DNA from 2 places in the Labrenzia sp. PO1 genome. Region 1 is predicted to be linked to the other one. Evidence: predicted binding sites of a transcription regulator. Region 1 holds the regulator's gene; the other holds the start of a gene.
What was found. The regulator HrcA, encoded in region 1, represses chaperone genes, less so after heat shock. The targets are predictions, from matches to a motif close to GTTAGCACTCNCNNNNNGNGAGTGCTAAC.

Region 1 (5,892 bases):
CGACACCAATGACGGCGGCGCGCAGCCGCAGGCGGAGAGCGCAGCAGCGCCGGGCATGCACATCCTTGGCCAGTACATCAAGGACCTGTCTTTCGAAAACCCGAATGCGCCGCGCTCCCTGGCACAGGGCGACCAGCCGAAGCTCGATATCAACGTCAACGTCGGTGCCCAGCAGATCGGTGACGACCAGTTTGAAGTCGTCCTGACCCTGACCGCCAAGGCCGAGCGCCCGGACATGGTGATGTTCAACGTCGAGCTGGTCTACGCAGGCCTGTTCAAGATCACCGGCGTGCCGAAAGAGCACATGCATCCGTTCGTGATGATCGAGTGCCCGCGCATGATCTTCCCGTTCGCCCGCAACATCCTTTCCGAAGCGACCCGCAACGGCGGCTTCCCGCCGCTGATGCTCGACCCGATCGATTTCGCTCAGCTCTACCGCCAGAACATGGCCCAGCAGGCCGCTGCCCAGCAGGCGACTGAGCAGAAGCCGAACTAAGGTCAGTCAGACCACAGTTTTACAGAACCCGTGCCGGGAAACCGGGGCGGGTTTTTGTTTGCCCGGAAGACTGTCCGGTCAGACTTGAGGGAAGCGGCCAACAGCAGGTTTCTCACTCCCTGCGGGAGGGCAATCTCGTGTCACGCCTCCTCCAGTAGCTCCGCCCAGGTTTTCGGAGTGTCGCCGTTGAGAGGGTTCTTCGCGGAACGCTTGTAGCGAATGGTTTCCATGCGCACGGTTCTGGCGTCGAAGAGGATCATCCGTCCAACCAGCCCCTCGCCCGTTCCGGTCAGCTCCTTCAGCACTTCCATGGCCTGCATGGCGCCAATGATGCCCGTCAGCGCACCCAGAATGCCGGCCTGGGCGCAGGTCGGCAGCAGGCCGTCGCGCGGCTTTTGCGGGAAGAGGCAACGGTAGGTCGGGTTGGCCGTGCCGTCCGGGCCGGTTTCAAAGGGCTTCAAGGTGGTCAACGAGCCGTCGAACTGGCCAACGGCGGCCGTCACCAGCGGTTTTTGCGCAAAAAAACAGGCATCGGACACCAGGTAGCGGGTGTCGAAATTGTCCGACCCGTCCACCACGAGGTCGTAACGGGAAACGAGCTGCATGGCATTGTGGCCGGCAAGGCGGGTGGGGTGCGGCTCGACCTTCACATTGGGGTTCAGTCGCGCAATCGCTTCGGCCGCACTGGCAACCTTGGGCTCACCCAGCTGGTCGGTATCGTGGATCACCTGCCGCTGCAGGTTGGAAAGAGACACCGTGTCGTCGTCGGCAACGCCCAGCGTGCCGACACCGGCGGCTGCCAGATATTGCAGCACCGGCGCGCCGAGGCCACCGGCACCGATCACCAGCACGCGTGCATTTTTCAGCTTCTGCTGGCCGGCACCGCCGATCTCCTGCAGCACGATGTGGCGGGCGTAGCGTTCCAGTTCGGCGGGCGAAAGCATGTCAGGTCCTGTCTGGCTGGTCTCGGGTACACATGGGGGTGGCGGCGGCGGCAGGTCAAGCCCGTACCCGCTCGGGAAATCCGGTCTCCGGCAGGTTTATCCGAGTATCCGGCTCACCAGCCGGGCGGTGTAGTCGACCATCGGGATCACCCTTGCATAATTCAGCCGGGTTGGTCCGATGACACCGAGAACACCGACGATACGCTGGTTGCTGTCCCTGTAGGGCGACACCACCAGGGAGGATCCGGACAGCGAGAACAGGTTGTTCTCCGAGCCGATGAAAATGCGCACCCCGTCGCCCTGTTCGGCAAGACCCAGCAACTGGATAAGATCCTTCTTGCTTTCAAGATCATCGAACAGCAGGCGAATGCGCTCCAGATCCTCAACGGCGTCCAGATCGGTCAGGAGATTGGACCGGCCCCGCACGATCAGCGTGCCCGGATCGGTGGCGCTTTCCCCGCCCCAGACCGCAAGACCCGCATCAATGACCTTCTGGCTCAAGAGATCCAGTTCGGCCTGGTCCGCATCGCGGACCTTTTCCAGTTCGGAGCGGATTTCCGACAGGGTTCTGCCCTTGATCTGGGCATTCAGGTAGTTGCTGGCCTCCACCAGAGCCGAGGACGGCAGGTCACCCGGCAGATCGACAACGCGGTTCTCGACGGACCCGTCTTCACTGACGAGGATCGCCAGGGCCTTCAGCGGTTCGATGCGCACGAATTCGATATGTTTCAGCCGCATGTCCGACTTGTGGGTCAAGACAACGCCGGCGCCCATGGACAGGCCGGACAGCATCTGACTGGCTTCCGTCAGTACCTGCTCGGCCGAATTCGCCTTTTGCGACGCCCGTACCTGGGCATCGATCGCCCGGCGCTCGTCCTGGGTCAGGTCGCCCACTTCCAGAAGGGCATCGACGAAGAACCGAAGCCCGATTTCGGTCGGCAGCCGGCCTGCGCTGGTATGCGGCGAATGCAGCAGGCCCATATGTTCCAGATCAGACATCACGTTGCGGATCGAGGCAGGGGACAGCGAAATGCCGAGCTTGCGCGAAACGTTCCGGGACCCGACGGGTTCGCCGGTCTCCAGATAGGTTTCCACGATCGAACGGAAGATTTCACGGGATCTCTTGTCGAGGTCGCTGAGGCTCAAGGCTTGTTCTCCGAATGTGACCACTCACCGGGGTCGACCGGGCTTTCATCAAAAAGATATAGGCGCAAAAGGGGGCTTGCGTGAAGTATCACAACGCAAGGCCTTTACGGCGAAGGAAGTTGGGGTCTACAAGGCCCCAACGAATACACTGGAGAAACGGCGGTTTTTCCGGAACGAAAGTCGAAAGGGATATGCATGCGTCCGTCCAAACGCGCAGCCGATGAACTCCGTGCGGTCACACTGGAGCGCGGGGTCTCCAAACATGCCGAGGGGTCCTGCCTCGTCAAGTTCGGCGACACCCACGTTTTGTGCACCGCCAGCCTGGAAGAGCGGGTTCCGCCCTGGTTGCGCGGACAGAACCGCGGCTGGGTGACGGCTGAATACGGCATGCTGCCGCGCGCCACGGGCGACCGCATGCGCCGCGAAGCCAGTGCCGGCAAGCAATCCGGCCGGACGCAGGAAATCCAGCGTCTCATCGGCCGGTCTCTGCGCGCCGTCGTCAATCTGGAAGCCCTCGGCGAAAACCAGATCACCGTGGACTGTGACGTCATCCAGGCCGATGGCGGCACCCGCACGGCGTCCATCACCGGTGCCTGGGTTGCCCTGCGCGACTGCATCGAGTGGATGAAGGCCCGTGACATGGTCTCCGGCGAGGTCCTGAAGGATCACATTGCCGCCATTTCCTGCGGCATCTACGAAGGTGCTCCGGTGCTCGACCTCGACTACGCCGAGGACAGCACCGCCGAGACCGACGCCAACTTCGTTCTGACCGGGTCCGGCGGCATCGTCGAAATCCAGGGAACGGCCGAGGGTGCACCGTTCTCCGAAGAAGAATTCGGCAAGCTCATGGGCCTGGCCAAGCTGGGCATCGGCAAGCTGGTCGATCTTCAGAAAATGGCCATTCTCTAAGGGCGCAAACCATGAGCCATCGCAAGCTGGAACCGGGCAAACTGGTTGTCGCAAGCCACAACAAGGGCAAGATCCGCGAGATCAACGAACTGCTTCAGCCTTATGGTTTCGAAGTGATCTCCGCCGGAGAGCTGGACCTGCCGGAACCGGACGAGACAGGTGTCACGTTCGAGGAAAACGCAGCCATCAAGGCCCATGCGGCGGCCAAGGCTTCCCGCTTGCCGGCCCTGGCTGATGACAGCGGCTTCTGCGTTGCGGCACTGAACGGCGATCCGGGCACCTATTCAGCGCGCTGGGCAGGTCCGGACAAGGACTTCGCGATGGCCATGCGCACGATCGAGGAAAAGCTTCAGACCCTTGGCGCAACGACGGACGACAAGCGCCGGGGATCTTTTGTTGCCGTGTTGTGCCTGGCCTGGCCGGACGGCAGCGAAGAGTTCTTCCGCGGCGAGGTCGAGGGACAGATCGTCTGGCCGCCGCGCGGTACGCAGGGCTTCGGCTACGACCCGGTTTTCCAGCCGGATGGCCATGAGCGGACCTTCGGCGAAATGACCTCGGAAGAAAAACACGGCTGGTCGAAGGACGGATCCGCCCTTTCACACAGGGCGCGGGCATTCCAGCTCTTTTCTGCCGGCTGCCTGGAAGGATAAAAAGACGTGACAGGTGTGGGGGCAGCCGAAGGAGGCTTCGGCATTTATATTCATTGGCCGTTCTGCGCAGCCAAATGCCCTTATTGCGACTTCAACTCCCATGTCCGTCACCAGCCGGTCGACCAGGCCCGTTTCGCTGCCGCTTTCGAACGGGAACTCTCTCATTTCGCCGATTTGACGAAGGGCAGGACGGTTCAGTCCGTGTTCCTGGGCGGCGGCACGCCTTCGCTCATGGAACCGGCGACGGTCGACCGTATCCTGAAGGCGGTTTCCGATCGCTGGTCGATGGACGAAAATGTTGAGATTTCGCTGGAGGCCAATCCTTCGTCGGTCGAGGCCGAGCGCTTTCGCGGTTACCGGGCAGCAGGTGTCAACCGGGTCTCGCTGGGCGTGCAGTCGCTCATCGATACGGATCTGAGACTGCTTGGCCGCCTGCATGATGCGCGCACGGCCCGCACCGCCATCGAAACCGCGCGGGCAACCTTCCCGCGCCTGTCGTTCGACCTTATCTATGCCCGGCCGGGTCAGACACTGGCCGGTTGGGAACAGGAACTGAACGAGGCCATCGCGCTCGCCGCCGATCACCTGTCGCTCTACCAGCTCACGATCGAGGAAGGCACGCCCTTCCATACGCTGTTTCACGCCGGCAAGCTGAAGATGCCGGATCAGGATCACGGTGCCGAATTCTATGAATTGACGCAGGATGTGACCGCTGCTGCCGGTCTGCCCGCCTATGAAGTCTCCAACCACGCCCGTCCGGGCGCCGAATGCCGGCATAACCTCGTCTACTGGCGCTACGGCGATTATGTCGGCGTCGGGCCCGGTGCCCATGGGCGCATCACGGTGGGTGTCAGCAAGCTTGCGACCGCGACCGAGCGCCATCCTGAAACCTGGCTGGAAAATGTCGAAAGCCACGGTCATGCATTGACCGAAAACGCCGGTCTTTCCGAAGAGGAGCAGGGCGACGAATTCCTGCTCATGGGACTACGGCTGACCGAGGGGATCGACCTGAAACGCTACGAGCGTTATGCGAGCCGCTCCATCGATCCGCTTCGTCTGGCAGCCTTGATCGAGCATGGCATGGTGGAAGAAATCGGGGAAAACCGCATTCGCGCAACCCGTGAAGGTTTTTTCGTGCTCGATGCGGTGGTCGCAGATCTGGCCGCCTGAGCCGTTCTGGAACGCCGTTAATATAATGCTACCAAATTGATTTAAATGTTCTATTGGGTCTTTTGCATTGCACAGTGATTTGGTGCGAAAATGTCTTTCGCCGCGATCCTGAGCACTTAGGCGCGTATTCACATACCAATTAGAAGTATTGCGGGCTGCAACAGGCATAGCTATCCTGTTGCAATGCAATAGATGGTGTAAGAAGAGACGGGCCGAAAAAAATGTTTACGAACAATGCCAATGGGGCCGGCACCAATTGGTTCAGCAAAGGAGAGACGTCTTTGCCGTTTTACCACCTTTACGAACTGAACCACGCCGCGATGGCGCCCTTCAGAGCTTTGGCCGACATGACCCGGCTCTACTTCCAGAACCCGCTGAATCCGCTGACTCATACCAGCTATGGCCGTTCGATCGCTGCCGGCTGCGAGGTGCTTGAACGCACGACGCGCCGCTACGGCAAGCCGGAGTTCGGTCTCAAGGAAACCACCGTAAGCGGTGTGCGCGTTCCTGTACGTGAAGTCAGCGTCTGGAGCCGTCCGTTCTGCGACCTGATCCACTTCGAACGCGGGGTCACGAC
Region 2 (5,892 bases), on a different contig from region 1:
GACGACAGCGCGATCACGGCCATGCAAATTGCTACGAATATGGTCCCTGTCCGCCCCATGGTATTCGAAAGTTCCAACGCGAATCAAAAGTTACTGGTTAATCATGCCTTAAGAACCATGCGTGGCCGAATCTACAACCGCCTTGCGGTATGGAATCCGTGACTTGTCCCCGACTATGGTTGATGCGTCACGGTATTTCGGCGTTTTTCGCTCCTCACGCAGCGTTCACAGTGTCTCAAACAGCTCACAACCACAAGTCTCCCACTCACCCGCTGGACGCACCGGGCAATGACGTCCCCATGACTTTTTGACCGTTGCATTCGGTAGTACTTCGTCTAAATTTACGTAAGGGAAGCTACTTCACGGCGGATCAGTCAACAGGTCTAGCAGGGGGCTGATATGCATGCAGCCGAACAAACGACATATCGGGCACCGCGCGACAATACGCCGGATGCGAAGATAGACCAGCCTGCCAAGGACCGCCCCACACCCGAGGCCTCAACTTCTCTCAAGTCAGGTGAAGCAGCGGCCCCGAACACAGTGCAGGAGCAACTTCCCTGCGAGGAGCAGATCAAGGCCGCGCTCATCAACACCCTGAAAAGCTCCGAATTCCAGTCCGCGCCCCAACTGCGTGCCTTCCTGGGGTTTGTCGTGCATGCCACGTTGAACAGACAACAGGAAAAGATAAAAGGCTATACGATCGCGGTCGAAGCGCTCGGGCGGCCGGAAGACTTCAATCCGGTGACGGACCCTATCGTACGTGTCGAGGCCGCCCGGCTGCGGCGCAGGTTAGAGAAGTACTATGCCGGGTCCGGTGCAAACGACCCGGTGCGCATCACCATTCCCAAAGGCAGCTACGCGCCGGAGTTTCAACCGGCGCACGCCGGGTCGTTTCCGGATTGTGCAGCAGACCTTGCCGCCAAAGATGCACCAGACGGGGACTCGGCCGGTAAACATTTCGCGCCGGGAACGAAGGCTCTTCCACACCTTGAAACAGGTGGGGTGTCGGGAACCGTGGACGAGCATGATGCCTTCCGGCCGCCCGCGCACGCCTTGCGCACCGGAACCAACGCACCGGGTGGAACCGGCCTTCCGGAAGTCTTCCGAAAGCTGCAACGCGCATTGGTACATCCTGTTGACCTTTGGCTGGTGTTCGCCCTCTGCCTTGCCAGTTTCCTGGCAGGATACCTGTCGGCCGGCCTTTGATTTCTCAGGTCTGACCGGTCTTCGGCATATCCACCCCCCCGTTTGAGCTGGAATATTTTGCTCACTTCGGCCCTTTTCTGTGCCGAAAGCGAAGATCGCCTGCAATTTGCGTCATCTGACAACGCTTTGTTTACCCTGTTCGGAGAATTATCAAATTGACGAATCTTTCGATATTCGAATGACCCGTATCCAGCGATGGGAGTTACCCAGCAATGGGGAGTAATGAGGGCAAAGAGCTGCCTGTTATAGTACGCGTACTTGACGCAACGGCCTCCGAGGCTGCCCGCACATCTGCGGTCTGCGCCAAACTGTCTCATGCCTGTACGGACCCCATCCTGTACACGGACTCCTCGTCCTGCCTGCAAGACCTTGCAGACAAGACCACCGACATTCTGATCATCGATCTGGAAACCATCGGTGGCGACGAAGCCCTGGAAGCCTATGCGGTTCGCTGTCCCAAGGCGGTCATCATCGCGGTTTCGGCCAAGGGGTCTGTCTCGCGGGCCGTCAGCGCGATGCGCGCCGGAGCCCATGATTTCCTGACCAAGCCCTTCTCGCTCGATGCGCTTGCGTCCAAGATTTCCTTCCAGCTGAAACAAAGAAGGCCCGTTCAACCGGTTGCTCCCGCAGCACCGCAGAGTGTCCAGCCTGTCGTTTCAATGCCGGAGCTATCCGCACCTCCGCTTCGCGCCGCACACATCAGGACCGAAAGCTCCGGAACGAACCGCCTGGTGGGCACCTCCGCCCAGATGCGCGACATCCACGACCAGATCGGTCGCATGGCGCCGTCGCAGGCTCCGGTCTTCATTACCGGAGAGTCCGGAACGGGCAAGGAACTGTGCGCCGCAGCGGTTCACGAATTATCCGAGCGCCGGTCCAACCGTTTCGTCACCTTGAACTGCGCGGCGATTCCGCGAGACCTCATTGAAAGCGAGATCTTCGGATATGTGCGCGGCGCCTTTACTGGAGCTGCAGACAACCGTGCGGGCGCGGCCGAACAGGCCGATGGCGGCACGCTGTTCCTGGACGAGATCGGCGAGATGGACCTTCTCCTGCAGAGCAAGCTGTTGCGCTTCCTGCAGACGGGGACGTTCCAGCGCCTCGGTGACACACATACCCGCAAGGTGGACGCGCGCATCATCTGCGCAACAAACCGGAACCCGGTTCAGGAAATATCCGCCGGCCGCTTCCGCGAAGACCTTTACTACCGGCTGCACGTGCTGCCGATCCACATGCCGCCTCTCAGAGAGCGCCGCGACGATATCCTGCCGCTCGCCGAAACCTTCCTTGAACGCTATTCGGCGGAAGAACGGCGCGGTTTCAGAGGGTTTGATGCGGACGCTGAAGCGCGGATCATTTCCTATCCCTGGCCGGGCAACGTCCGCCAGCTTGAGAACACCATCCGGCAGATCGTTGTCATGAATGACGGTGCCGCTGTCACATACGACATGCTGCCGCTGATCATTCGCGACCAGAGCAGCCGGCCGGGCACCTTGATCGACCTGTCCCGCGAGCGATCGCGCGTGGCGCCACCAAGCCGGCCGTTCGGAACCATCGAGCCGCTTTGGGCCCAGGAGCGGCGCATCATCGAAGACGCTCTTGATGCCTTTGACGGCAACATCGCCATGGCGGCAGCAGCGCTTGAGATCAGCCCTTCCACTATCTACCGCAAGCGCCAGTCCTGGACAGCCCGCAGCATGTAAATGCCCGGACCGGCGACACGTTAACCGCAATCGGGTTTTCTACTTTCGCGGATAACGAGTAGAGTACAGCTAAATCCGGCGTTTACCGCGCCGCACACATTGCCTTGTTTAATCGGACAAGTCGGTTTATATCGGCAAAATCGCTGAAAACGACAAGATTTAAAGGCGTGCGGGGATATAGATGATGCTGGTGGGAAAATGTGCTTTTCGGCAGACGCTGTCTGCTGTTCTGATTGCAACCGGACTGTCTGCTGGACAGCTGTCCGCGCAGGCCCAATCCCCCGCCAGCCCTCCTGAAGCTTTCCAGAACGCACTTGCCGCCTATGACCAGGCATGGGCGGCTGCCGGTCTTTCGTTCACGGCCGCAACCTTCGCTTCCAGCCCGAGCACCGGATATGGCGAGTATACGCCGCGCGCTGATGCAACGTTTGCCGATGGTGAAGCGCTGTCTGTCTACGCAGAACCGGTCGGTTACGGCTTTCAGGAAACCGAAGGCGGTTATGCCTATGAGCTGACCGCGGACTACAGACTGCTGACTAAATCCGGCCAGGTTCTGGCCGAACAGGAGAACTTCGCGACCTTTTCCGGCAGCGGCCGGTCCAAGCAGCGTGAACTTTCCGCGGCCCTCACGTTTCAGTTCAGCGGACTGCCGGCCGGCGACTACCAGCTGGAAACGAGCTTCACCGACGAAATCGGCGGCAAAACGAGCGCCTTTACACTGCCATTCAGCGTTTCCGGCGCGAATTGAGCCGGGCTCGCTGACGCAGTAGCAGCGACGCCATAATTCCGCCTCCCCGGTCTGTTGACTACCCCATAGGCGCAACGCGACCGATTGCGATTAAATTCTCGTCACAAAGCATTGACAAGCTGAGCACAGCTACATAAATCCATGGCGCTGTTAGCACTCGCTGTTAAGGAGTGCTAATTGGTGACGGGAGGCAATTTCCTTCCGTGCAACGCAACCCAATGTTCATGTCTCGCGCGCTGCCTATTGCGTGGGGCGCGCTCATGAGAGGAAACAGTGTTATGGCATTTCGTCCACTGCACGACCGTGTCGTCGTTCGCCGCGTAGATTCTGAAGCAAAGACTGCTGGCGGCATCATCATTCCGGACACCGCTAAGGAAAAGCCGCAGGAAGGCGAAATCATCGCCATCGGCACCGGCGCCCGCAAGGACAACGGCGAGATCGTTCCGCTCGACGTCAAGGCTGGTGACCGCGTTCTGTTCGGCAAGTGGTCCGGCACCGAAGTCAAGATCGACGGTGAAGACCTCCTGATCATGAAGGAATCCGACATCATGGGCGTGATCGCGTAACCAGCCGCGAACCGCTTCTGATTTCAACCTGTTCCAAAAGAGTGAGACGATCACATGTCTGCTAAAGAAGTAAAATTCTCCTCCGACGCACGTGAGCGCATGCTGCGTGGTGTCGACACCCTCGCAAACGCCGTCAAGGTGACCCTCGGCCCGAAAGGCCGTAACGTCGTTCTCGACAAGGCTTTCGGCGCACCGCGCATCACCAAGGACGGTGTGTCTGTTGCCAAGGAAATCGAACTGGAAGACAAGTTCGAAAACATGGGCGCCCAGATGGTGCGCGAAGTGGCTTCCAAGACCAACGACATCGCTGGCGACGGCACCACCACCGCGACCGTTCTGGCTCAGGCCATCGTCAAGGAAGGCGCCAAGGCTGTTGCAGCCGGCATGAACCCGATGGACCTGAAGCGCGGCGTTGATCTTGCTGCTGCTGAAGCCGTCAAGGCTCTGACCGCTGCTTCCAAGACCATCACCACCTCTGGTGAAGTTGCACAGGTCGGCACGATCTCCGCTAACGGCGACGAGCAGGTCGGCAAGGACATTGCCGAAGCCATGCAGAAAGTCGGCAACGAAGGCGTGATCACCGTCGAGGAAGCAAAGTCCCTCGAAACCGAACTCGAAGTCGTTGAAGGCATGCAGTTCGACCGCGGCTACCTGTCTCCTTACTTCGTCACCAATGCTGACAAGATGATGGCTGACCTGGAAAAGCCGTACATCCTGCTGCACGAGAAGAAGCTTTCCAACCTGCAGGCCATGCTGCCGATCCTGGAAGCTGTTGTTCAGTCTTCCCGTCCGCTGCTGATCATTGCTGAAGACGTTGAAGGCGAAGCACTTGCTACCCTCGTCGTCAACAAGCTGCGTGGCGGCCTGAAGATTGCTGCTGTCAAGGCTCCGGGCTTCGGCGACCGCCGCAAGGCCATGCTGGAAGACATCGCGATCCTGACCGGCGGCACCGTTATCTCCGAAGATCTCGGCATCAAGCTGGAGAACGTGACCCTCGACATGCTCGGCACCGCCGAGAAGGTGTCCATCACCAAGGAAAACACCACCATCGTTGACGGTGCTGGCTCCAAGGACGACATCAACGGCCGCGTTTCCCAGATCAAGGCTCAGATCGAAGAAACCACTTCCGATTACGACCGTGAGAAGCTCCAGGAGCGTCTTGCAAAGCTCGCAGGCGGCGTTGCCGTTATCCGCGTTGGCGGTGCGACCGAAATCGAAGTGAAAGAGAAAAAAGACCGCGTCGACGACGCTCTGAACGCAACCCGCGCTGCCGTTGAAGAAGGCATCGTCCCGGGTGGCGGTACCGCTCTGCTGCGCGCCAAGAAGGCAGTCGAAGGCCTGGCCTCCGACAACGCCGACATCGCAGCTGGTATCAAGATCGTCCTGCGCGCTCTGGAAGCTCCGATCCGTCAGATCGCTGAAAACGCTGGTGTCGAAGGCTCCATCGTTGTTGGCAAGATCCAGGAAAACGACGATCCGTCCTTCGGCTTCAACGCTCAGACCGAACAGTTCGTCAACATGATCGAAGCTGGCATCATCGACCCGACCAAGGTTGTCCGTACTGCTCTGCAGGACGCAGCTTCCGTCGCTGGTCTGCTGATCACCACCGAAGCCATGGTTGCTGAACTGCCGAAGAAAGACGCTCCGGCAATGCCGGGCGGCGACATGG

Region 2: a site for HrcA is predicted at 3,807-3,835, ahead of groES (co-chaperone GroES). Genes of this name have one in related genera too.

What each region holds. Positions count from the first base shown of each region.
Region 1 covers NZ_JAAXCR010000004.1:114,583-120,474, reverse strand. The annotation lists gene secB (protein-export chaperone SecB) at 1-496, shown strand, start outside; gene moeB (molybdopterin-synthase adenylyltransferase MoeB) at 637-1,440, opposite strand; gene hrcA (heat-inducible transcriptional repressor HrcA) at 1,537-2,610, opposite strand; gene rph (ribonuclease PH) at 2,782-3,495, shown strand; gene rdgB (RdgB/HAM1 family non-canonical purine NTP pyrophosphatase) at 3,507-4,145, shown strand; gene hemW (radical SAM family heme chaperone HemW) at 4,161-5,315, shown strand; gene phaZ (polyhydroxyalkanoate depolymerase) at 5,597-5,892, shown strand, end outside.
Region 2 covers NZ_JAAXCR010000002.1:719,069-724,960, forward strand. The annotation lists gene HCG46_RS11190 (EAL domain-containing protein) at 1-23, opposite strand, end outside; gene HCG46_RS11195 (hypothetical protein) at 400-1,206, shown strand; gene HCG46_RS11200 (sigma-54 dependent transcriptional regulator) at 1,419-2,909, shown strand; gene HCG46_RS11205 (hypothetical protein) at 3,091-3,657, shown strand; gene groES (co-chaperone GroES) at 3,936-4,223, shown strand; gene groL (chaperonin GroEL) at 4,278-5,892, shown strand, end outside.